Regions from separate parts of the Rhodopseudomonas boonkerdii genome, predicted to be linked through region 4. Evidence: riboswitches for the same ligand, from Rfam matches in the RefSeq annotation. Region 4 holds a riboswitch; each other region holds the start of a gene.
The links. Region 4 has a riboswitch for cobalamin ahead of metE (5-methyltetrahydropteroyltriglutamate--homocysteine S-methyltransferase). Riboswitches for the same ligand answer to the same signal wherever they lie in the genome.

Region 1: it holds a riboswitch for cobalamin, as region 4 does, so the genes downstream of both, E0H22_RS02090 (TonB-dependent receptor) here and metE (5-methyltetrahydropteroyltriglutamate--homocysteine S-methyltransferase) in region 4, are expected to answer to the same signal.
Region 2: it holds a riboswitch for cobalamin, as region 4 does, so the genes downstream of both, E0H22_RS19035 (TonB-dependent receptor plug domain-containing protein) here and metE (5-methyltetrahydropteroyltriglutamate--homocysteine S-methyltransferase) in region 4, are expected to answer to the same signal.
Region 3: it holds a riboswitch for cobalamin, as region 4 does, so the genes downstream of both, E0H22_RS19090 (DUF1636 family protein) here and metE (5-methyltetrahydropteroyltriglutamate--homocysteine S-methyltransferase) in region 4, are expected to answer to the same signal.

Annotation. Positions count from the first base shown of each region.
Region 1 is NZ_CP036537.1:449,927-455,517, forward strand. It holds gene E0H22_RS02090 (TonB-dependent receptor) at 1-1,893, opposite strand, end outside; cobalamin riboswitch at 2,000-2,206, opposite strand; gene E0H22_RS02095 (alkaline phosphatase D family protein) at 2,335-3,885, shown strand; gene typA (translational GTPase TypA) at 4,275-5,591, shown strand, end outside.
Region 2 is NZ_CP036537.1:4,125,747-4,131,337, forward strand. It holds gene E0H22_RS19015 (hypothetical protein) at 1-87, opposite strand, end outside; gene E0H22_RS19020 (hypothetical protein) at 306-548, opposite strand; gene E0H22_RS19025 (O-acetylhomoserine aminocarboxypropyltransferase) at 685-1,980, shown strand; gene E0H22_RS19030 (alpha/beta fold hydrolase) at 1,985-2,767, shown strand; cobalamin riboswitch at 2,807-3,017, shown strand; gene E0H22_RS19035 (TonB-dependent receptor plug domain-containing protein) at 3,098-5,002, shown strand; gene E0H22_RS19040 (FecCD family ABC transporter permease) at 4,996-5,591, shown strand, end outside.
Region 3 is NZ_CP036537.1:4,141,437-4,147,027, reverse strand. It holds gene ertE (N-carbamyl-l-glutamate amidohydrolase ErtE) at 1-966, shown strand, start outside; gene E0H22_RS19105 (tyrosine phosphatase family protein) at 977-1,489, shown strand; gene E0H22_RS19100 (adenosylcobinamide-GDP ribazoletransferase) at 1,482-2,246, opposite strand; gene cobT (nicotinate-nucleotide--dimethylbenzimidazole phosphoribosyltransferase) at 2,247-3,332, opposite strand; cobalamin riboswitch at 3,398-3,593, shown strand; gene E0H22_RS19090 (DUF1636 family protein) at 3,686-4,132, shown strand; gene cobU (bifunctional adenosylcobinamide kinase/adenosylcobinamide-phosphate guanylyltransferase) at 4,129-4,659, shown strand; gene cobW (cobalamin biosynthesis protein CobW) at 4,660-5,591, shown strand, end outside.
Region 4 is NZ_CP036537.1:2,620,724-2,626,314, forward strand. It holds gene E0H22_RS12150 (hypothetical protein) at 1-227, shown strand, start outside; gene der (ribosome biogenesis GTPase Der) at 346-1,728, shown strand; gene metE (5-methyltetrahydropteroyltriglutamate--homocysteine S-methyltransferase) at 1,814-4,174, opposite strand; cobalamin riboswitch at 4,278-4,501, opposite strand; gene E0H22_RS12165 (DUF3313 domain-containing protein) at 4,797-5,591, opposite strand, start outside.

The DNA of each region.
Region 1 (5,591 bases), 2.2 Mb from region 4:
CCAGCCGTGATCGAGCGCGAGACCGACCGATGCCTCGATGCCGCGTGACGATTGCTGACCCACCTGGGTGACGATCAGCGGATTGATCGGATCACGCGCGAGCAGATTGTTCTTGACGATCTCGTAGCCCGCGAGTGTCCATTCGCCGCGTCCGCCCCAGAACGATTGCTTCACGCCGACTTCGATCTGCCTGCCGGTCGCCAGCGTGAAATCCTTGTTGGCGCTCGACAGCGAGACCAGGCCACCCACCGGATCGACTGCAGTGGAATACTGACCGTAGAAGGCGAGGTTCTTGATCGGTTCGTAGACTGCGCCGGCGCGCCAGGTGGTGTTGGAGAAGGACTTTTCGAAACTGTTGCCAGGCGTGATGTAATCGGTACGCGTAATCGTCGGCTCATCCTGGCGGATGCCGGTGACCAGCGAGAGTTGATCCGTCACGGACAGCCGGTTCTCGGCGAAGATCGCGAATTGATTGGCGACGGAGCCGTAAGTAGAAACTGTCGGAATCGTGCTGAAATAAGAGCCCGGGAAGAAGTTGTAGGGATCGACCGACGATCTCGCGCCGTTGGAAAGGCCACCGAACGAGTTGATCCGATAGGGCGCGAAGTTCACGCGGCTGACATCGAAACCGGCAAGAAACTCGTTCTTCATGCCGAAGATATGGCCCTTGACGGTCACATCCATACGGTCGCCGAGCTGCTGCTCGTTATGGAAGATTTCGAGATAGCTGCTGCGATCGATCAGGCCGGTCGCCGGATTGTAGCGAAAGTTCTCGGCATTCATCCAGTGACGCTTCATATCGAAGTAATACAGCGTGTTGCGGATGGCGATGGCGTCGGTGACCTGCCATTCGGTCTTCACCTGGCTGAAACTGTCCTGATAGCGAATGCTGCTGTCGCCGACATTGTAGTTCTTGAAACGCATAGCATCGACGATGCCGCCATTGACCAATGGCGTACCATAATAACGCGTCGGGCTGCGATCGCCGTAATCCGTCGATAGCGTCCAGGTAATGTCCTCGTTCTGCTTGATCTGAATCGCGGCATGCAGCGCCACATTTGAGTTGTTGTCGCGATCGACCCAGCCGTCGGACATGTTGCCGGTGGCGGTGATGCGATATGCGACATCCTTGTTCACGGGGCCACCGCTATCCACGGCAATACGGCGGGTCATGTTGCTGTCGAGCGACATTTCAGCCTGGTTGAACGGCACCCAGGTCGGCAGCTTCGACACTACATTGATCGCGCCGCCGACGGCACCCGCGCCATACATCACCGATGCCGGACCGCGCAGCACCTCGATGCGCTCGGCGGACCAGGTATCGAACGGGAAGGTGACGGTGCCGGCGCCGATGGCGAGTTGAGTGCCGTCATACAGGGTCATCACCGACGAACCGCCGGTGAAGCCGCGGGTGCTGAAGGACACGCCGCCATTGCCGGGCGATGGCGCGGCGGTGAAACCGACGGCGTTCTGCGTCACGGCATCGAGGAAATTCTGTTGTCCACGTTCGGCGATGGTTTCGGCCGAGATCACGTCTACGCTGGCGGGCGTTTGCAGACGCGTGAGGCCGAGGCGGCTGCCGGCCGTGCTGGCGCCGGTGAGATTGAGCGTCGGCGCGGCGAAGGCCGGGCCGGCCGGTGTGGCGACCGGTGGCGCGGCGGTCGCAGCGACATTGCGTTGCGGACGTGCGCGGGCGGCGCGGGTCGGGTTGCCGCTCGCGGCGCGGCGCGCGCCTTGCGGCTGGGCGGCCGGCTGCACGACGATGGGATCGAGCAGATGGTTCGACTGTGCGGGCTGCATCGCACCTTCGACAGGCAGAAGCAGGCACGACAGGGCGGCAGAGGCCAGAAAAGGTTTGCGTCGCCTGGATACGGAAGAGACGGCGGTGGTCATCAAAGGGACTCGCGATAACGTGGCACGTCACCGCAAACCAAGCCGTTCTGCATTCTTCACGAACGCAACCCGACTTCCACCAGGACACCCCGCCCAATGTGCTCGCGTGTGACCACGACTGACGGCAGGTCTCCTGGCTCGCGGGTCGGTGCCTGTCACCGCCTTCCCAGGCCGGGGGCCCAGTGGCGTATGGCGAAGGCTCGCCGCTTACAGTTGCGGGGGCAGCCGCGGAATCGGTTCGCGCAACAGACGCTGCGCGGGCCTCACCGCATTCCCTTTTGGTCCGGTAGGAACCGTCGGCGTCACGTTTCGGGGAAATGACAGGACGAGTCAATGTCGCGGTTCTGCCACAGTGCGGGCGCTGCGGCAGACTGTCACAGCCTCGTCGCGAGAGACGCTTACAGCCTAGGCATCTTCATCGCCGATCCCCGGGAGAGCAGAATGGCTATCCGCGTCACTCGCCGCCGCTTTATGACCACCGCCGCCGCTGGTGCAGGCATGTTGGCGATGCCTTATCTCAGCCGCGCGGCGGACCGGCCTGTGGTGAGCCATGGCGTGCAGTCCGGCGATATCGGTTTCGACAGCGGCATGATCTGGTCGCGTGCGGATCGTCCGGCCCAGATGATGGTGGAAGTCGCCACCACCGAGAGCTTCAAGGAAGCCCGCGCGCTGCCGCCGGTGAACGTGCTGCCGGAAAGCGATTTCACCGCAAAACTGCTGCTGGAAAACCTGCCTTCGGGGCAGGACATCTTCTATCGCGTGCGGTTTCGCGATCTGTCGCATTACGAGATCGTCGGCGAGCCGGTGGTTGGCCGCTTTCGTACGGCGCCGGCCGATCGGCGCGATGTCACTTTCGTCTGGGGCGGCGATGTGGCGGGGCAAGGCTATGGCATCAATGCCGATGACGGCGGCATGGTCACCTTCGCCACGATGCGCAAGCACAATCCGGATTTCCTGATCCATTCCGGCGACACCATCTATGCCGACGGCCCGATCGTGGCGGAGACCAAGTTACCAGACGGATCGGTGTGGAAGAACACCACGCTGGTGCCGGAAAAGGCGAAAGTCGCGGAGACGCTCGACGAATTCCGCGCCGCGCATAAATACAATCTGCTCGATGACAATGTTCGCGCCTTCAATGCGCAGGTTCCCATCTTCGGCCAGTGGGACGATCACGAGGTCACCAACAACTGGTCGCTCTCCAAGCAGTTGCCGGCGGCCTACAAGGAGCGCGACATCACGCTGCTGGCCGCGCGTGGCGCCCGCGCCTTCCACGAGATGTATCCGGTGCGGCCGAACATTGCCGAGCCCGGCCGGGTCTATCGCGTGCTCAATTACGGTCCGCATCTCGACGTGTTCATGCTGGACGAGCGCAGCTATCGCGGCCCGAACGGGCCGAACCTGCAGGAGGCCTATGGTCCCGAAGCCCAGTTCATCGGGCCGGAGCAGCTGGCCTGGCTGAAGCGCGCGCTGCTGGAATCGCGGGCGACCTGGAAGGTGATCGCCTCGGACATGCCGATCGGCATCATCGTCGAGGACGATGCGGTCAATCACAAGGGTTCTGAAGCCATTGCCCAGGGCGACGGCCCGCCGCGCGGCCGCGAGCTGGAAATCGCGGATCTGCTCCGCTTCATCAAGACCGCGGGCATTCGCAACACCGTCTGGTTCACCGCCGACGTGCATTACACGGCAGCGCACTACTACAATCCGGACAAGGCGCAGTTCCAGGACTTCGAGCCGTTCTGGGAATTCGTCTCGGGCCCGTTCCATGCCGGCACCTTCGGGCCGGGGGCGATGGATAATACCTTCGGACCGGAGGTCCGCTATGTGAAGGCACCGGGACCGGACAGGCAGAACCTGCCGCCGTCGGCCGGTATGCAGTTCTTCGGTCACGTGAAGATCGAGGGCGCGACCGGCCGGATGACCGTGACTTTGCGAGATAGGGCCGATGTGGCCCTTTGGAGCACGGTTCTGGACCCGAAACTGGGGTGAAACCGTGTCCCGGACGCGGTGCAGCGCTCTTGCGCTGTCCGCAGAGCCGGGGCCGTACCAAACGCCGGAGTTCCTGGCGGTCCCGGCTCTGCGAAGCGGCACTTCGCGCGGCACCGCGTCCGGGACAGGGGTTTTACGAGGGTGCAGACACACCGAAATCGGGGGCAGATTCACATTGTTTTTGGACGATTCCTGACTATATTGCGCCGCAACGCGCCCGAGTACCCGGCTTTTTCTTCAAGGCCGGGTTTGCTTTTGCAGGGATTGGCCCAGCGCGTTCTCAGACAAGACGGGATTGATCGCGCATGGAGCGCAGCATCGGTCCTTGGAAAACAGACGTCTTGTAGAAGCCGCGCCTAGCACCTGTTCGTCGAACCAGAAGAAGACATATGAAACTGCGCAACATCGCCATCATCGCACACGTCGACCACGGCAAGACCACCCTCGTCGACAAGCTCCTGCAGCAGTCGGGCACCTTCCGCGACAACCAGCGCGTCCAGGAACGCGCGATGGATTCGAACGATCTCGAAAAAGAACGCGGCATCACCATTCTCGCCAAGTGTACCTCGGTGCTGTGGGAAGACACCCAGATCAACATCGTTGACACCCCCGGCCACGCCGACTTCGGCGGTGAGGTCGAGCGCATCCTGTCGATGGTCGATGGCGTGATCGTTCTCGTCGACGCCGCCGAAGGTCCGATGCCGCAGACCAAGTTCGTGGTCGGCAAGGCGCTCAAGCTCGGCCTTCGCCCGATCGTCGCCATCAACAAGGTGGACCGCCAGGACGCCCGCATCGACGAAGTCGTCAACGAGGTGTTCGACCTGTTCGCCGCGCTGGACGCCACCGACGAGCAACTCGACTTCCCGATCCTCTACGGGTCAGGCCGTAATGGCTGGATGGCCAACAGCCCGGATGCGTCGCACGATGTCGGCATGAAGCCGCTGTTCGAGCTGGTGCTCAAGCATGTGCCGCCGCCGACCGTCGAGGAAGGTCCGTTCCGCCTGCTCGGCACCATTCTCGAAGCCAACAACTTCCTGGGCCGCATCATCACCGGCCGCATTACCTCGGGCTCGGTGAAGCCGAACCAGACGGTGAAGGTTCTGTCGCGCGACGGCAAGACCGTCGAGACCGGCCGCATCTCCAAGATCCTTGCCTTCCGCGGCCTCGAGCGCCAGCCGGTGGACTTCGCCGAAGCCGGCGACATCGTCGCCATCGCGGGCCTGACCAAGGGCACCGTGGCCGACACCTTCTGCGATCCCACGGTGGATACGCCGCTGCAGGCGCAGCCGATCGATCCGCCGACGGTGTCGATGTCCTTCATCGTCAACAACTCGCCGCTCGCCGGCACCGAAGGCGACAAGGTGACGAGCCGCCTGATCCGCGACCGTCTGCTGCGCGAAGCCGAAGGCAATGTCGCGCTGCGCGTGGTCGAATCCGCCGACAAGGATGCGATGGAAGTCTCGGGCCGCGGCGAATTGCAGCTCGCGATCCTGATCGAGAACATGCGCCGCGAAGGTTTCGAGCTGTCGGTGTCGCGTCCGCGCGTGGTGTTCGAGAAGAACGAAGCGGGCCAGACGCTGGAGCCGGTGGAAGAAGTGGTCATCGACGTCGATGACGAATTCTCCGGCGTGGTCGTGCAGAAGATGAGCGAGCGCAAGGCCGAGATGATGGAAATGCGTCCGTCGGGCGGCAATCGTCTGCGTCTT
Region 2 (5,591 bases), 1.5 Mb from region 4:
ATCCTGCGCGTCGAACCACGGCAGATCGCGCATCGGCGCGTCAAGATCATCGCCCCAGATCTGCGAGACATCGATATCAAATTTCATGTTGTGCTTCTTGCTGACGGCCTGAACGCCGTAACCGGTGACGGCCCATTGCCGACCGAGCCAGAACACATCGCGATGTAGTACCACGCCCCTTACGCCCGCTTCCCCAAAACGTCGCCCGAAGACGACGGCAGCCTCATCTCCACCGGAGTGAGGCCTTTCGAATCCCACTGTTCGTCAACAACACGACGCCGCACGCATGAAACGACACGGCGACGTTAGATGCGACCGTCCTCATGCGGCGACGGCTGCTGCTGCGCCTTGTGCGCACGCTCGGCATCGGCCTTGTTTGCCTCGTGACGACCGATCAAGCAACCCGCAACGGCGCCGACCTTGCCATGTCCTGCGTAATGACCGGCGATGCCGCCGATGATCGCGCCTTTGATACATCCCTTTGCCTCAGCGGCTGCGGAGGAAAAGACCAGGCCCATTACGGCAGCGCATAGCAGCAATTTTTTCATCGGAAGTTCTCCACAGGCACGGCTACGGACAAGTAACAACCGCTCGCTTTGTTCCATCTGTCGAAATGCGCACTGCTCGCACTTGCGATGGGATTCGTGCCATAGATACCGGAAATCAAAAGGGACGAGACGCCAGATGCCAGCACCCAAGCCGCCTGCTTTCGAAACGCTGAGCCTGCATGCCGGCCAGCATCCCGATCCGGTCACCGGATCGCGCGCAGTGCCGATTCATCAAACCACGTCCTTCGTGTTTCAGGACACCGATCACGCGGCGGCCCTGTTCAACCTCGAACGCGCCGGCCATATCTATACCCGCATCTCCAATCCGACCATTGCGGTGCTGGAGGAACGCCTCGCTGCCTTGGAGAACGGTGTCGGCGCCGTATGCACCGCATCGGGCATGGCGGCGCTTCATCTCGCCATTGCGACGATCCTCGATGCCGGCGACCATATCGTGGCGTCGTCATCGCTCTATGGCGGCACCATCAACCTGCTGGCGCATACGCTGCCGCGCTTCGGCATCACCACGACATTCGTGAAGCCGCGCGATCTCGATGCGTTCAAGGCCGCGATCAAGCCGAACACCAAACTCGTGATCGGCGAGACCATCGGCAATCCCGGCCTCGAAGTGCTCGACATTCCCGCCGTCGCCGAGATCGCGCATGCCGCAAAGATCCCGCTGCTGATCGACAACACCTTTGCAACGCCGTTCCTGTCGCGCCCGATCGATCTCGGCGCCGATATCGTGATGAACTCCACGACGAAGTGGATCGGTGGTCATGGCGTTGCCATCGGCGGCGTCCTCGTCGATGGCGGCCGCTTCGACTGGCGCGCTTCCGGCAAATTCCCGCAACTCACCGAACCCTATGCCGGCTATCACGGCATCGTCTTCGACGAACAGTTCGGCACGGCCGCCTTCATCATGCGCGCGCGCACCGAAGGTTTGCGCGATTTCGGCGCCTGCCTCTCGCCGATCAATGCCTTCCAGCTGCTGCAGGGCGTCGAGACGCTCGGCATCCGCATGGAGCGCCACGTCGCCAATACGCGTGCCGTGCTCGCTGCGCTCACCGCGAACAAGGCCGTCGACTGGGTGCTGCATCCCTCGCTGGAGAACCACCCCGATCACGCGCTGGCAAAGAAGCTGCTGCCCCGCGGCGCCGGCTCGATCATCTCTTTCGGCATCAAGGGCGGACGTCCTGCGGGGCGCAAATTCATCGAGGCACTGAAGCTCACCAGCCATCTCGCCAATGTCGGCGACGCCAAGACGCTGGTGATCCATCCGGCTTCCACCACCCATCAGCAGATGGATGCCGAGCAACTGAAAGCCGCCGGCATCGGCGAAGAACTGATCCGGCTATCGGTCGGCATCGAGGCGGCGGAAGATATTTTGGACGATCTCGCGCAGGCGCTGCGCTTCTCGCAGAAGGGTTGAGCCGATGCAGATCACAGTCAACGGTCACGACATCTTCGTCGCCAATGGCGGACGCATGTTCGACCCGTCATTGCCGGTTGTGGTGCTGCTTCACGGCGCCGGCTTCGACAGTTCCACCTGGGCGCTGCATACGCGCTGGTTCGCCCATCATGGCTATGCCGTGCTCGCGCCCGATTTGCCCGGCCATGGCCGCAGCGGCGGCGAAGCGCTCACCAGCATCGGCGATCTCGCTGACTGGACTGCGGCGCTGATCGCTGCGGCCGGCGCTAAACAGGCGCGGCTGATCGGCCATTCCATGGGCTCGCTGATCGCGCTGGAAACCGCGGCACGTCATCCGGACAAAGTCACGCGCCTCGACCTGCTCGGCACCGCGGCGACGATGACCGTCGGCCCCGACCTGCTCAAGGACGCCGAAGCCAACCAGCATTCGGCCATCGACATGGTGTCGATCTGGGGCCTCGGCATGCGCGCCGAACTCGGCGGCAGCCTCGCGCCCGGCCTGTGGATGCATACCGGCGCTCAGCGCGTGCTGGAGGCGACCAAGCCCGGCGTGCTCTATGCCGATCTGAATGCCTGCAACACTTACCAGAATGCCCTCGCCGCCGCGGCCCAGGTCAAGGTTCCGGTGACGCTGATCCTCGGCGAGCGGGACATGATGACCCCGGCCAAGGCCGGCAAGGCGCTCGCTGCCGCGCTCTCCGATGCCCGCACGGTCATTCTGCCGGCGACCGGTCACATGATGATGGTCGAGCGTCCCGACGAGGTGCTCGCGGCATTGAAGAGCTAGAACCGATCAAAGCCGGTTGCGCAGCGTGGCGCGCTGTGCCAATCAGGTTCCGTCATCGGTGCCTCCGCGAGGAGGTGAAACGGGAATGCGGTGTGGGGAATCCGCCTTAGGGCGAACTTCCCCCGATGCCGCAGCTGCCCCCGCAACTGTAAGCAGTTCGTCCAGCTCCCTGACGCCACTGAGCATGCTCGGGAAGGCGGAGTTGGAAACCACTGCGAGCCAGGAGACCGGCCGAGGACATGTGTCAGCTCGTTCGACGGTGGGTCGGCGGTAAGGAATCTCATGTCTATCCGAATCAAGATCGCTGCAGGTAGTGCAGCGGTACTCGCTATGTCTGCACACCAGGCGCAGGCGCAATCCAGCACACAGCAACTGTCCGAGGTCGTCGTCACCGCTAGTCGCACGGCGGAGCCGCTGAACGCGACCGGCAGCGCCATCAACGTGATCTCGGGCGAAACCGTCGCGACCTCGAATCCCGGTTCGCTGGTCGACGCCCTGCGCAGCGTGCCTGGACTCGATATCTCCGAAAACGGCGGCCCCGGCGGCACCGCCAGTGTCCGCCTGCGCGGCGCCAATCCCGGCCAGACCCTGGTGATGATCGACGGCATCCGCGTCAACGATCCCACCGCGGCGAGCGGCGACTTCGAGTTCGCCATGTTCGCGCCCTCGTCCATCGATCGCATCGAGGTGCTGCGCGGCCCGCAAAGCGCACTCTACGGCTCCGACGCCATGGGCGGCGTGGTCAATATCATCACCAAGAAGGGTTCAGGCCCCGCACAATTCAACGTCCGCACCGAAGCCGGCAGCTATGGCACCGTGGTGACGCAGGGATCGGTCACGGGCACCAACGGTCCATGGTCCTATGCCTTTACCGGCGGCGGCCAGCACTCCAACGGATTCTCGCGCTACGGCTATCGCATTCCGTCCATCGAGGCGAAGTTTCCGAATCTCGAGAGCGATGGTTTGGACCGCATCGGCGGCTCCGCGCGGATCGGTTACGATGCCGGCGAAGGCATCAGGCTCGAAGCCGGCACCGTGCAATCCTTCACGCGCGCGGCCTATGATGCGGCGACGGGCGCATTCCCCGACACGCCGTCCTCGGCCGATCGTCTGCTGCAAACGATCTATGGTCGCGCCAGCATCGACTCGTTCGGGGGCGTGCTCACGCATAATGTGACGGTGTCGAATACCCATACCGAGCGCTCGTTCTATGATGTCAGCTACAGAACCAACATGCTGCCCCAGAACACCACGGCCAAAATATCCGATTACTGGGGCAACAGTCTCGGCGCCGAGTATCAGGCCAATCTGAAGCTCGGCAGCTTCGGCACGCTCATCTACGGTGCCAAGACCCAGAGCGAAACCGCGCAGACCTTCTCGACAAACGTCCTTCCGATCGCAGGCCTGATGACACCGCTGCTGGCGAAACAGCAGGACACCAACTCGGCCTTCGCATTGTGGTCGGTACCTGTCGGCGAGCGGCTGAACGTCACGCTCGGCGGACGGGTCGATGACGTGGTCAACGTCGCGCGCTTCGAAACATGGCGCGCGACCGCAGCCTACAACATCTCCGAAACCGGAACGAAACTTCGCGCCAGCGCCGGCACCGGCGCCAAGGCGCCGACGCTGTTCCAGCTCTATGACAGCACCTATGGCAACTTGAACCTGACGCCGGAAACGAGCTTCGGCTACGACGCCGGCATCAACCAGAGTCTGTTCAACGGCCGCCTCGTTCTGTCGGTGACCGGCTTTGCGAACGACTTCAACAATCTCATCAACTTTGTCAGCAATGCTTCGCGCCCGCTCGGCTATTACACCAATGTCGCTCGCGCCGAGACCAGCGGCCTCGAAGTCGGCGCCAATATCGATGTGCTGCCTGGCCTTGTGAAGATCAACGCGGCCTATACGTACCTGCACGCCGTCGATCTCACGACCGGCCTGACGCTGGCGCGCCGTCCGCAAAACCTCGCGCGCGTCGCCGTCACCATCACGCCGAACGATCGCTGGCTCATCGAGCCGCGCATCACCACCGTGTCGAAGCGCTACAGCAGCGCCAACGAAGTCGGCGTCGTCGATGCCTATACCCGGGTCGACCTCTATAGTGAGTACAAGCTCGACGCCAACTGGAAGGTGTTCGCCCGCGGCGAAAACATCCTCAATGAGCGCTACCAGGAAGTACTGAACTTCGGTACCACTGGCCCCGCGCTCTATGCGGGATTCAACGCCACATGGTAACCGGACAGTCAGCAGCAAGACGAACGGCGATCGCCACCACGGCGCTCGTCGGGCTCGTGGTTCTCCTGCTGCTGGCGTCGCTCGGCACCGGCCCCGTTCACCTGCCGCCGCTGACGGTGCTCGATGCCCTGTTCGGCGGCGCCAGCGATGTGCAGCAGATCATCGTCCGCGAGATCCGACTGCCGCGCGCCGTCCTCGCGCTCGCCATTGGCGCCATTCTCGGCCTGTCAGGCGCGGCGTTGCAGGGCTTGCTGCGCAATCCCCTCGCCTCGCCGTCATTGTTCGGCGCACCGCAATCGGCGGCGTTCGGCGCGGTGCTGATGATTTCCCTCGGCCTCGCCGACGTCCGCTCATGGGCGCTGCCGGTCGCCGGCATCACCATGGCCTTTGCCTCGGTCTTCGTGCTGCTCACCATTGCCGGCCGCAATGCCGGATTGCTGTTGCTGATCCTCGCTGGCCTCGCGATCTCGAGTCTCGCCGGCGCCGCAACGGCACTGGTGATGAATCTCTCGCCCAATCCCTTCGCCGCACTCGAGATCGCGTTCTGGCTGCTCGGCTCGCTGGAAGACCGCAGCTTCCGCCATGTCAC
Region 3 (5,591 bases), 1.5 Mb from region 4:
GGCATCCTTACGGCGCTCGCAGCTGTTCGTGCGCTGCAGGCCTCCGGCTACAAATCACGCCATCCCATCGAGATTGTGGATTTCCTCGCTGAAGAGCCGAGCGAATATGGCCTGTCCTGTGTCGGCAGCCGCGCTATGGCCGGTGAGCTCGATGCAAGGATGTTGACTTATACGAATAGCACAGGCGAGACGTTAGCCGACGCCATCAGGCGCGTTGGTGGTGATCCCGACAAGATTGCGACGATGGAGAAGCCCAAATTCGCCGGCTATCTCGAACTGCATATCGAGCAGGGCGTTGTGCTGGAGAAGAATAAGCTCGACGTCGCAGTCGTGACTGGCATCGCCGGCATTACCCGCGTCGAGATCGTGCTCACCGGCGCCGCCGATCATGCCGGCTCGACGCTGATGAAGTATCGCCGCGATGCCAGTCTCGCTGCCGCCGAGATCGTGTTGCTGGTCGCACGCAAGGCCAATGAATATGCCGCGCGAAAGCAGGGTCATTTCGTCGCGACGGCAGGTATTATCGAGATCAGCCCCAACGCTTCGAACGTCGTCCCCGGCGGTGCCCGCATGATCCTCGATATTCGCGCGGAAAAGAGCGAGATTGTCGCCGATTTCGTCGCGATGCTGGATAGCGAAACGTTGGTGATCGCGGAACGGGCGAAGGTTGAGCGTACTAAATTCGGCATCATCTCGCAAAATCGGCCGTCGCCCTGCGACGATCATCTCCGCGACATTCTCGGTCGCGCGGCCGACAAACTCGGTTATTCCAGGACCATGCTCGCATCGGGCGCCGGTCACGATGCCGCCTTTATGTCGCATATCGGCAAGAGCGCAATGTTGTTCGTGCCGTCGAAGGATGGCAAGAGCCATTGCCCGGAGGAATACACGTCGCCCGCGCAGCTCGCCGCCGGTGCTGCGGTTCTCTACGAAGCGGTGCGCCTGCTCGACGGCCAGAACGGCTAGGCGTCTCGCAATGATCCATGTCTGCTCGCTGAGTGGCCTCCCGGAGCTCACAGCATCGCTCCAGCGTTTCGATCTGCTAACGCTGCTGTCTCCGAGCGCGGCAACGCAAGACTGGAGCGGGTTTGCGCGCGAGCGGCACGTGCAGTTATCGTTTCACGACATCGTAGAGCTGTCTCCGGGCCTGATTGCACCTGATGCCGATGTCATGCAGGCCATTCTCGACTTCGGCAGAGGGGCCGCGGGGGATCGCGCATTGCTGGTTCATTGCTGGGCGGGCGTCAGCCGTTCGAGCGCTGCAGCCTATGCGATCGCTTGCGACCGTAATCCAGGTTACGAGGCCGAGATCGCCGATGAACTGCGGCGTCGTTCGCCCTATGTGACGCCGAACAGATTGATGGTGAAACTGGCCGACGAGATGCTGGGCCGCGATGGCCGCATGAACGAGGCCATCGCGCGCATCGGCCGCGGTGCGGAGACGGCTGAGGGCAAGCCGTATCAGTTGCCGTTGCGCTGGCCTATCTGAACACGGCGGCAATGCCGAGCAGGAAGCCGATTTCGAACAGTTGCTCGATGGCGCCGAGCACATCGCCGGTGTAGCCGCCGATCGCGCGCTTCGCCCAGCCTGCGAGCATGGCGCCGAGCAGGCCGCCGAGCAGCAGGCCGATCACAACCGACTTGAACGAGATGAGTGCCAGCGGAATGGCAGCCAGCGCAGCGGTGACGAGCAGAAACGCCATCTCCTCGCTGCGCACCGGCGTTTCGATGTAACTCACTTTCATGGCCGCCGTGTCGCCGGAATAAGCGAGGCGATTCATCACGAAGGCCGGCATCGCGCGTGCTGCCGCATGCATCGCGATCAGCGCGGTCGCGCCGGTCCATATCGGCAGCATCGTGAGCGCAGTAATACGCAGCGCGCATCCGATTCCCAGCGCCAACGCACCATAAGTGCCGATGCGGCTGTCCTTCATGATGGCGAGGCGCTTTTCCACGGTCCAGCCGCCGCCGAAGGCATCGATGGTGTCGGCAAGGCCGTCTTCATGCAGGGCGCTGGTCAGGACCATGCTCGCCGCAATGGCGAGAATGGCACCGATCAGCGGCGACCAGATTTGACATCCGACGACGAAGACACTTGCTGACGCAAGTCCGATGCCCGCGCCGACAAGCGGAAAATATTTCATCGCGCGGGCCAGCCAGTCGGGTGCGGGCGTGCCGTCGGAACGCGGCGTTGGCAGCACCGTCAGAAAGCGGATCGCATTGAGCAGATGCGGATCCGGCGTCATCTAGATGCGCCCGGCCAGTACATCGTCGAGGCTGGCGACGTCAGTCAGCAGCCGTGCAGCGGCGCGCACGAGTGGAACGGCGAGCAATGCGCCGGTGCCTTCGCCAAGCCTGAGGCCGAGATCGAGCAGCGGCTTCGCATCGAGCGCTTTCAATACGAGGTCATGTCCGCGTTCTGCGGAGCGATGTGCGAACACGCAATAGCCGCGTGCCTCCGGGCAGAGCCGGGTGGCGAGCAGGGCGGCGACACTGGAAATGAAGCCGTCGACAATCACCGGCCGTCGCTGTAATGCCGCCCCCAGCACAGCGCCGGCCATGCCTGCGATTTCGAGGCCGCCGAATTCGGCCAGCACATCGAGCGGTGCGCTGGCATCGCTGCGCCCCGCTGCCATCTCGATGGCTGCACGCTTACGGTTCATGCCGGCATCGTCCTGTCCGGCGCCGATGCCGATGCAATCACCGAGCGATGCCGGTGCGAGGCGATGTGCCAGCAATGCAGAGGACGCCGTGTTACCGATGCCCATTTCGCCGAGCGCGAGGATGTCGGCGCCAGCCTTGATCTCGCCGATGGCGATGCGCATCCCGCGGTTCAGCGCATCGGCTGCTTGCTCCGGCGTCATCGCCGGTTCGCGCGCCGCATTCGCGGTCCCCATGCGCACCTTGGCGTCGATCAAGCCGGGACGCACCGGCAGTTCTGAAGCCACGCCGATATCGATGACGCGCACATCAATGCCATTGGCCTTGGCAAACGCATTGGCGCTGGCGCGGCCGGCCAGATAGGTCATCACCATCGCGACGGTGACGTCTGACGGATATTGTGACACGCCCTCGGCCACGAGCCCGTGATCGCCGGCGAAGACCAGCAGCACGGCTTTCTCCCCGCGTGGCTCGCCGGGATGGCGGATCATGCCAAGCTGGATCGCCAGTTCTTCGATTCGTCCGAGCGAACCCGGCGGCTTGGCCTTGCCATCGATGACCGCGCGCAGGATGACCTCGGTGGCGGGATCGAGGGGCGCGACGGCCGGGGGGCGCCAGATGGGGCTGAGAGAGGTCAAATGCAGGTTCCTTTGGCCGTCTGTCTGGCGCATTCGCCGCCTTCCGGTCAACCGCGGGCAGGCGGTTCCGGCTATGGTTGACCCGGGCGGTGGCTGCAGATAGCGTCCGCCGCGATGGTCCTTCCGAGAGGAAGGTGAAAAGGGAAGCCGGTGCGATACCGGCGCTGCCCCCGCAACTGTAAGCGATGAGCCCGCGCCGGTGCCACTGGGAGTTCCCGATAGGGGAGTTTCTGGGAAGGCGGCAGCGGGCGCCGACTCGCGAGCCAGGAGACCTGCCGTCACGCATTGTGCTTTGGAGGTGTCGTCGGGGCGGGGTGCACCGGACGGGAGCGAGTGGATGGCAGCATCCGCGCGACCCAACAAAGCTCGCCTGATTTGAGCCCGTGATGGATCGCAACGCATCGACCTTGCCTGACGACTCTATGGTGACCGAACTGCCGCGTCCGCTGCCTTCAGCGCCGGTCGTCGTCAGTATCTGCGTGAATTGCAAGGCAGCTGACGGTGTCGTGGTCGGGCCAGCGATGTTGGAGGCCGTGACGGCTGTACTGGATGAACGCGATGTCGCCGTGATGGTGCGCCCCGTTCAGTGTCTCAGCGTGTGCAAGCGGCCGACGACGGTCGCTGTGACCAGCCAGGACGGTTACACGTTTCTGTTCGGCGATCTCGTGCCTGAGACCGGTCCCGACGCCGTCGCGTCCTTCGTGCAGTCCTACCAGAAATCCGACTATGGCCTCGTGCCTTGGCGCGAGCGCGCCGATGTGCTGCGCAAGGGCATGGTGGCGCGCGTGCCCCCGCTGCGCTGGTCGCCTGGGGATGGAAGGGCGCCGAAATGACCTCGCTCGGTACCACGCTCGTTCTCGGCGGCGCGCGCTCCGGCAAATCGGCATTTGCCGAGCGGCTGATCGGTGAGATGAATCTCACGAAAGTCTATCTCGCCACCGCCTCTGCCGGCGATGACGAGATGCAGGCTCGCATTGCCCAGCATCGCAAGCAGCGCGGCGAAAACTGGATCACCATCGAGGAACCGCTGGCGCTGGTGGATACGCTCACGCGGGAATCGACCATCGGCCGCGTCATCCTCGTCGATTGCCTCACACTCTGGCTCTCCAATGTGATGATGGCCGAGCGCGATCCCGAGGTCGAGGCGAAGCGCCTGGTGCGCTTCCTCGATGTCTCGCGTTATCCCATCGTGTTCGTCTCCAATGAAGTCGGTCTCTGCCTCGTGCCGGAGACACCGGTCGGCCGCGCCTTCCGCGATGCCCAGGGCCGCCTCAATCAGACCATCGCTGCCGCCGTGAACAATGTCGTTTTCGTCGCTGCCGGCCTTCCTCTTTGGCTCAAGCGTTTTCAGGAGATCTGAATGTCCCGCGTTCCCGTCACTGTCCTCACCGGTTTTCTCGGCGCGGGCAAGACCACGCTGCTTCGCTCGCTGCTGACGCAGGCCGATGGCCGCCGTATCGCCGTCATCGTCAATGAATTCGGCGATGCAGGCTTTGACGGCGGCCTCGTCGAGGAATGCGCGGCCAAAGCCTGTGCACCCGGCGATATCGTCGAACTCACCAATGGCTGTATCTGCTGTACCGTGGCCGATGATTTCGTGCCGACCATGGAAACGCTGCTGTTGCGCGAGCGTCCCCTCGACGCCATCGTGATCGAGACCTCCGGCCTCGCGCTGCCGCAGCCGCTGCTGAAGGCGTTTGCCTGGCCCGCGGTGAAGACCCGCGCGACTGTTGACGGTGTCGTCACCGTGGTCGATGCGCTAGCGCTGTCCGAAGGCCGTATCACGCTGGATGAACATGCGCTCGCCGAACAGCGCGCTGCCGATGAAGGCATCGAGCATGACGATCCGATCGAGGAAGTGTTTGAGGACCAGCTCGCTTGTGCTGATCTCGTGGTGCTGTCCAAGAGCGATCTCGTCAGCGCCGAGCAGCTCGCCGAGATCGAGACCAAGCTGAAGGCCGAGCTGCGCGCCGGTGTCGGTATTGTCCGCTCCAAGGGGGACCTCGCACCAAAAGTGCTGATCGGCCTCAACGCCGCCGCCGAGGACGACATGGCCGCGCGCGTTGGTCATCACGGCGAGGAAGAGGAACACGATCACGACGATTTCGACAGCATCGTCATCAAGCCGACCGCGGCGATTGATCTCGACAGCATGCGCGCCCGCGTCAACGATGCGCTCGGCCTCGACGGCGTGCTGCGCGTGAAGGGCCATGCCCGCATCGCCGACAAGCCGGCACCGGTCGTGGTGCAGGCGGTCGGCGCCCGCGTCGATCTCGCTTTCGCCCGCCCCGA
Region 4 (5,591 bases):
GCGGCGATGTCGAGGTCGGGACGGTCAGTCAGGACGGTGCCGCTTCGACGGATGAGGGCGGCGCTGCCGCCGTTGCACCGCCGCCGGCCGGTCGCAAGATCACCCGTCGCCGCACGACCGCGCCGCCGCCCGAAGAGCCTGCTGCCGCCGCACCGGCCGCGCCTGCACAGCAGCAGCAGTCGTCGCCATTCCCGGCCCCGATGCCTTCGGGAAGCTTTTCGCGTTAAGCTCGCTTAAACTCTCTTTTGGAGCACGACCTGATCCGAAAACCGAATGTTACTTTTCGGGATCATGCTCTGGCTCCTCACATTGACAGGTCGTCCGTAACGGGCGAACGGATCGCCCATGTCCTATACGATCGCCATCATCGGCCGGCCCAATGTCGGCAAGTCCACGCTGTTCAACCGCCTGGTTGGACAGAAGCTGGCGCTCGTCGACGATACGCCGGGCGTGACGCGGGATCGCCGCGAGGGGGCGGCGAAGCTCGGCGACCTCGAATTCACCATCATCGACACCGCCGGTCTCGACGAGGGGGCCAAGGGCTCGCTCACCGCGCGGATGCAGGAGCAGACCGAGACGGCGATCGAACTTGCCGACGCGCTGTTCTTCGTCATCGATGCGCGCATGGGCCTGACGCCGAACGACCGCGCCTTCGCCGATTTCGCGCGCCGTGCCAACAAGCCGGTGCTGCTGCTCGCCAACAAGAGCGAGGGCAAGCATGGCGAGATCGGCGCCATGGAGAGCTATGCGCTCGGCCTCGGCGATCCCATCCAGATCTCCGCCGAACATGGCGAGGGCATGGGCGAGCTCTATGACGAACTCGCCAAGCTTCTCCCGGAGCCGGTGGAAGAGGAAGAAGAGGAGACGATTGCGGAAGAGTGGAGCGACGAAGAGATCGCGTCACGCCCGATCCGTGTCGCCATTGTCGGCCGCCCGAATGCCGGCAAGTCCACCACGATCAATCATCTGCTTGGCGAGGAGCGTCTGCTGACTTCGCCGGAGGCTGGCACCACGCGCGACAGCATCTCCGTCGAGGTCGACTACAAGGGCCGCAATTTCCGCATTTTCGATACGGCCGGACTTCGCCGCCGCTCGCGCATCGAGGAGAAGCTGGAAAAACTCTCCGTCGCCGACGCGCTGCGCGCGGTGCGCTTTGCCGAAGTCGTCGTGATGATGATGGACTCGCAGAACAAGTTCGAGGAACAGGATCTGCGCATCACCGACCTCGTCGAGCGCGAGGGCCGCGCTTTGGTGCTCGCGGTCAACAAGTGGGATCTCGTCGAGAAGCGCGGTGGCATGATCGGCCAGTTGCGCACCGAGGCGGATCACTGGCTGCCGCAGATCAAGGGCGTGCCGATCGTCGCGATCTCCGGCCTGATGGGTGAGGGCATCGATCGCCTGATGGCGGCGATCCAGGAGGCCTACAAGATCTGGAATCGCCGCATTCCGACCGCCGCGCTGAACCGCTGGTTCGAGGATGCGATCTCGACCAATCCGCCGCCGGCGGTGTCGGGACGGCGCCTGAAGTTGAATTACATCACGCAGACGAAGGCGCGTCCGCCGAGCTTCGTGGTGTTCTGCTCGCGCGCCGACGCCGTGCCCGAGAGCTATCTGCGCTATCTCACCAACAGCATGCGGCAGGCGTTCGATCTGCCGGGCACGCCGGTGCGCATCACCTTGCGCGAGAAAGCGAACCCGTTCGCGCACAAGCGCAAGCGGCCGAACTGAGAATGAAGCGCGGATGAGCGTAGGCCGCCGAGCGGATTAGCGAAGCGCAATCCGCCTGGCGGCCGTCAGCACTTTGCGCCTGCGTTCAATTCATCCTACGCCCGGAAGCCAGCGCCGTTCGCATCTCACGCGCCGCCGCCACCATATTCACCAGCGCCGGTTTCACTTCCTCCCATTTGCGGGTCTTCAAGCCGCAGTCCGGATTGATCCAGAGCTGGTCATCGGTGAGGCGCTGACGTGCGAGCGTGAGGAGTTCGGTCATCTCGCCGATCTCGGGCACGCGCGGGGAATGGATATCGTAAACGCCCGGTCCGATCTCGTTCGGATATTTGTAGCTCCTGAATGCATCGAGTAGCTCCATCTTCGAGCGTGACGTCTCGATCGATATGACGTCCGCATCCATGGCGCCGATGGCATCGATAATGTCGTTGAATTCTGAATAGCACATATGGGTGTGGACCTGGGTTTTGTCCTGTACGCCCGACGACGAGATACGGAAGCTATCCACGGCCCAGTCGAGATAGGTCTTCCACTGCGACTTGCGTAGCGGCAGGCCTTCGCGAAGTGCAGCTTCGTCGATCTGGATCATTCCGGCACCGGCTTCTTCGAGATCGATCACTTCGTCGCGGATGGCGAAGGCGATCTGTCGGCAGGCGACGCTACGTGGCACGTCGTCGCGGACGAACGACCAGTTGAGGATGGTTACCGGGCCGGTGAGCATCGCCTTCATCGGTTTCGCGGTCAGCGACTGTGCGTAGCGCCACCAGCCGACGGTCATCGATGTCGGGCGCGACACGTCGCCAAACAGGATCGGCGGGCGCACGTAGCGCGAACCGTAGGACTGCACCCAGGCGTGTTTGGTGAAGGCGAAGCCGGTAAGCTGTTCGCCGAAATACTGCACCATGTCGTTGCGCTCGAATTCACCGTGTACGAGCACATCGAGGCCGATCTCCTCTTGCCAGCGTATGGCCTCGGCCGTCTCGGCGCGCAGGAATTTCTCGTATGTATCCAGCGTGATGTCGCCGCGTGTGAAGGACGCGCGGGCATTGCGCACTGTCGCGGTCTGCGGAAACGAGCCGATGGTCGTGGTGGGAAAGCGCGGCAGGTCGAATGCCTTGCGCTGGATCTCCGCGCGCTGTGCGAAGGGAGATTGCCGGTTGTGACGGACGCTGGCCAAGCCTGACATTCGCCGAGCAACCGCATCGTTGTGAATCTTAGGCGACGTGTCGCGGGAAATCACCGCGCTGTCGGAGGCGGAGAGGGCATCGGCCACGCTGGCCCGTCCCTGTGACAACGCTTTGCCCAGGGTTGCCAGCTCGGCCATCTTCTGCACCGAGAAAGCGAGCCATGTCTTCACGTCCGGATCGAGATCGGTTTCGAGCGCGAGATCGATCGGCACGTGAAGCAGCGAACAGGACGGCGCGATCTGCACGCGGTGAGTGCCCATCTGCTTCACCACGGGTGTGATGCGGTCGAGCGTTCCGGACAGGTCGGTGCGCCAGACATTACGGCCGTCGACCACACCGAGCGAGAGCACGAGGTCAGGCCGGATGCGCGACGCGATCGGTGCGAGCTGGTCGGGACCGCGCTTGAGATCGATATGCAAGCCGGCGACCGGCAGTGCGAGTGCGGTGTCGAGATTGTCGCCGACCTCGCCGAAATAGGTGGCGAGCATGATCTTCAGTTCCGGCACTGCGGCGCTGATGCCAGCATAGGCACGCTTCAGCGCGTCACGGGTGGCCTCGTCGAGATCGAGCACGAGGCAGGGCTCGTCGATCTGCACCCAGTCGGCGCCGCGCTGCGCCAGCTCGCGCAGCAGTTCGACATAGACCGGAAGCAACCTGTCGAGCAGCGACAGCGGATCGAAGCCCGCATCATGGCTCTTGCCGAGTTTGAGAAACGTTACGGGGCCGACAAGGACAGGGCGGGTGTGATAGCCGAGCGCTTTCGCTTCCTCGAATTCCGCGATCGGCTTGCGCGACGACAGCGCGAAGGTCTGATCCTTGGAAAATTCCGGCACCATGTAGTGATAGTTGGTGTCGAACCACTTGGTCATTTCCTGCGCCACCACGCTTCGGCCGTGATGGGCGTGACCGCAGCTCGTATCATGCGCATCGCCCTGGGCGCCGCGCGCCATGGCAAAATAAGTGGCGAGCGGCACCGGGCCGGACTCCCAGCCATAGACGGCGGGGATGGCGCCGACCATCACGCTGGTGTCGAGCACCTGATCGTAAAGGGAAAAGTCGTTGGACGGGATGACCGTGATGCCGAGCGCATGCTGACGCGCCCAGTTGGCCGTGCGCAAGGCGGCGGCGGTCTGCAGCAGATCACGTTCGCTGGTTTTCCCGGCCCAGAAGCTTTCGAGGGCCAATTTCAACTCGCGCCGGGGACCGATCCGCGGCGTACCGAGCGTTGCAACAGGTAGTGAGGAAGAAGAGAGAGACATAACTTTAACCCCATGATTGGGGGCAAAGGCATGGCGGACGCAGGCATGATCTGCCGCGGGCTGCGGCAGCTGCTTGGCGACACACCGGGACACCCCGCCCGTGGACGTACATTTTGCCGGGGCAGGTCTCCTGGCTCGCGGGTCATAGCTGGCGTCCGGCCTTCCCGAAGCTTGCGCTTCAGTGACACTGATGGACGCTGGCTCACCGCTTACAGTTGCGGGGGCAGCGCCGGCATTGCGGTGGACCAATTTGGCTCACTGCGCACCGGCTTCCCTCTTAGCTCCAGGCTGCATGGCAACCCGGAGACCTCGACACCGTGACTTAAGGGGAGCGATCTCGTTTCGTCAATCTGTGGGCTGGGTGGTGGGCAGGGTGTCAATCGCCTATCGCGGCGGAAACGGTGGGCAGACGCCCGCGCGATCCGCGTCCTCATGTTCACGCATAAGCGGAAGCAGCCGAACTGAAGTATTTTTGAGCTTAATAGAACCGTGTCCCGAGCGCGCTGCAGCGCAGGCGATGCGGAGCATCGCCGACAACGCTGCTGCGCAGAACCGGGACCGTGCAAAGCTCCGCATTTGTGATGGTCCCGGCTCTGGATGCCTGCGAAGCTTCGCAGCGTGACTACCGGCTGGCTTCGGCGACGGATGAGGGCTGGGTCGGCGCTCCCTTGTCAGCCATGTTCGGCGGCAAACCGAGACCGCCACCGACCACACCGGCAAGGCCGGGAAAGCGACCATAGCTCTCGCAGGCCGTGTATTTCGGCGCACCGCCCATACGCGTTCGGATCGTTTCGATCGTCGGAAGCTGCGGTACGCCACCGAACGGCGTGGCGCCGGTCACCAGCAGTTTGGCGAAATCTGCGCCGAATTCCGCGGCAAGATCGTAGGCGTCGCCTTCGTTCGACATGCGGGCCTGGGTGAGCGAACTGGCGCCGCGGGCCCAGACCATGGCGGCCTTCTGCGCTCCTTCCGGTCCGATCGCCTCGGCCTCGACCGAGAGGCTGCCGAGCCCGACCGGCAGCCGCGGGACAGGCACAGGCACGCCGGGCAGAGCGATGGTCTTGGCAAGCTGCGCGACCCTGCTGGCGCCCGCCGCGGTGACGTCCGTCGGCGTCGCATGGGTGACGACGGCTTGCACGGTCAGGTCGGCTGGCTCCGCGGGCGCAACGATCGTGAACCGCTCCGCGAGCCGGTCGCACAGTTCGCGATTGATGGCATTGGCGACGAGACTGCGTTCGTCGTCCTTGAAGCCGCGATAGGCACGGGGCGCGAAACGCGTCTCTGCGATCTTGACGGTCCGCGCCGCCAGCACCTCGTCCTTGCTGACGCGAAGCAGGGACTTCGTGACCGTGCCATTTGAAGGAGTGAGGTTCGTATAGTCGCGCAGGGCGCCGGACATCTCCAGAGGCGCAGCCGC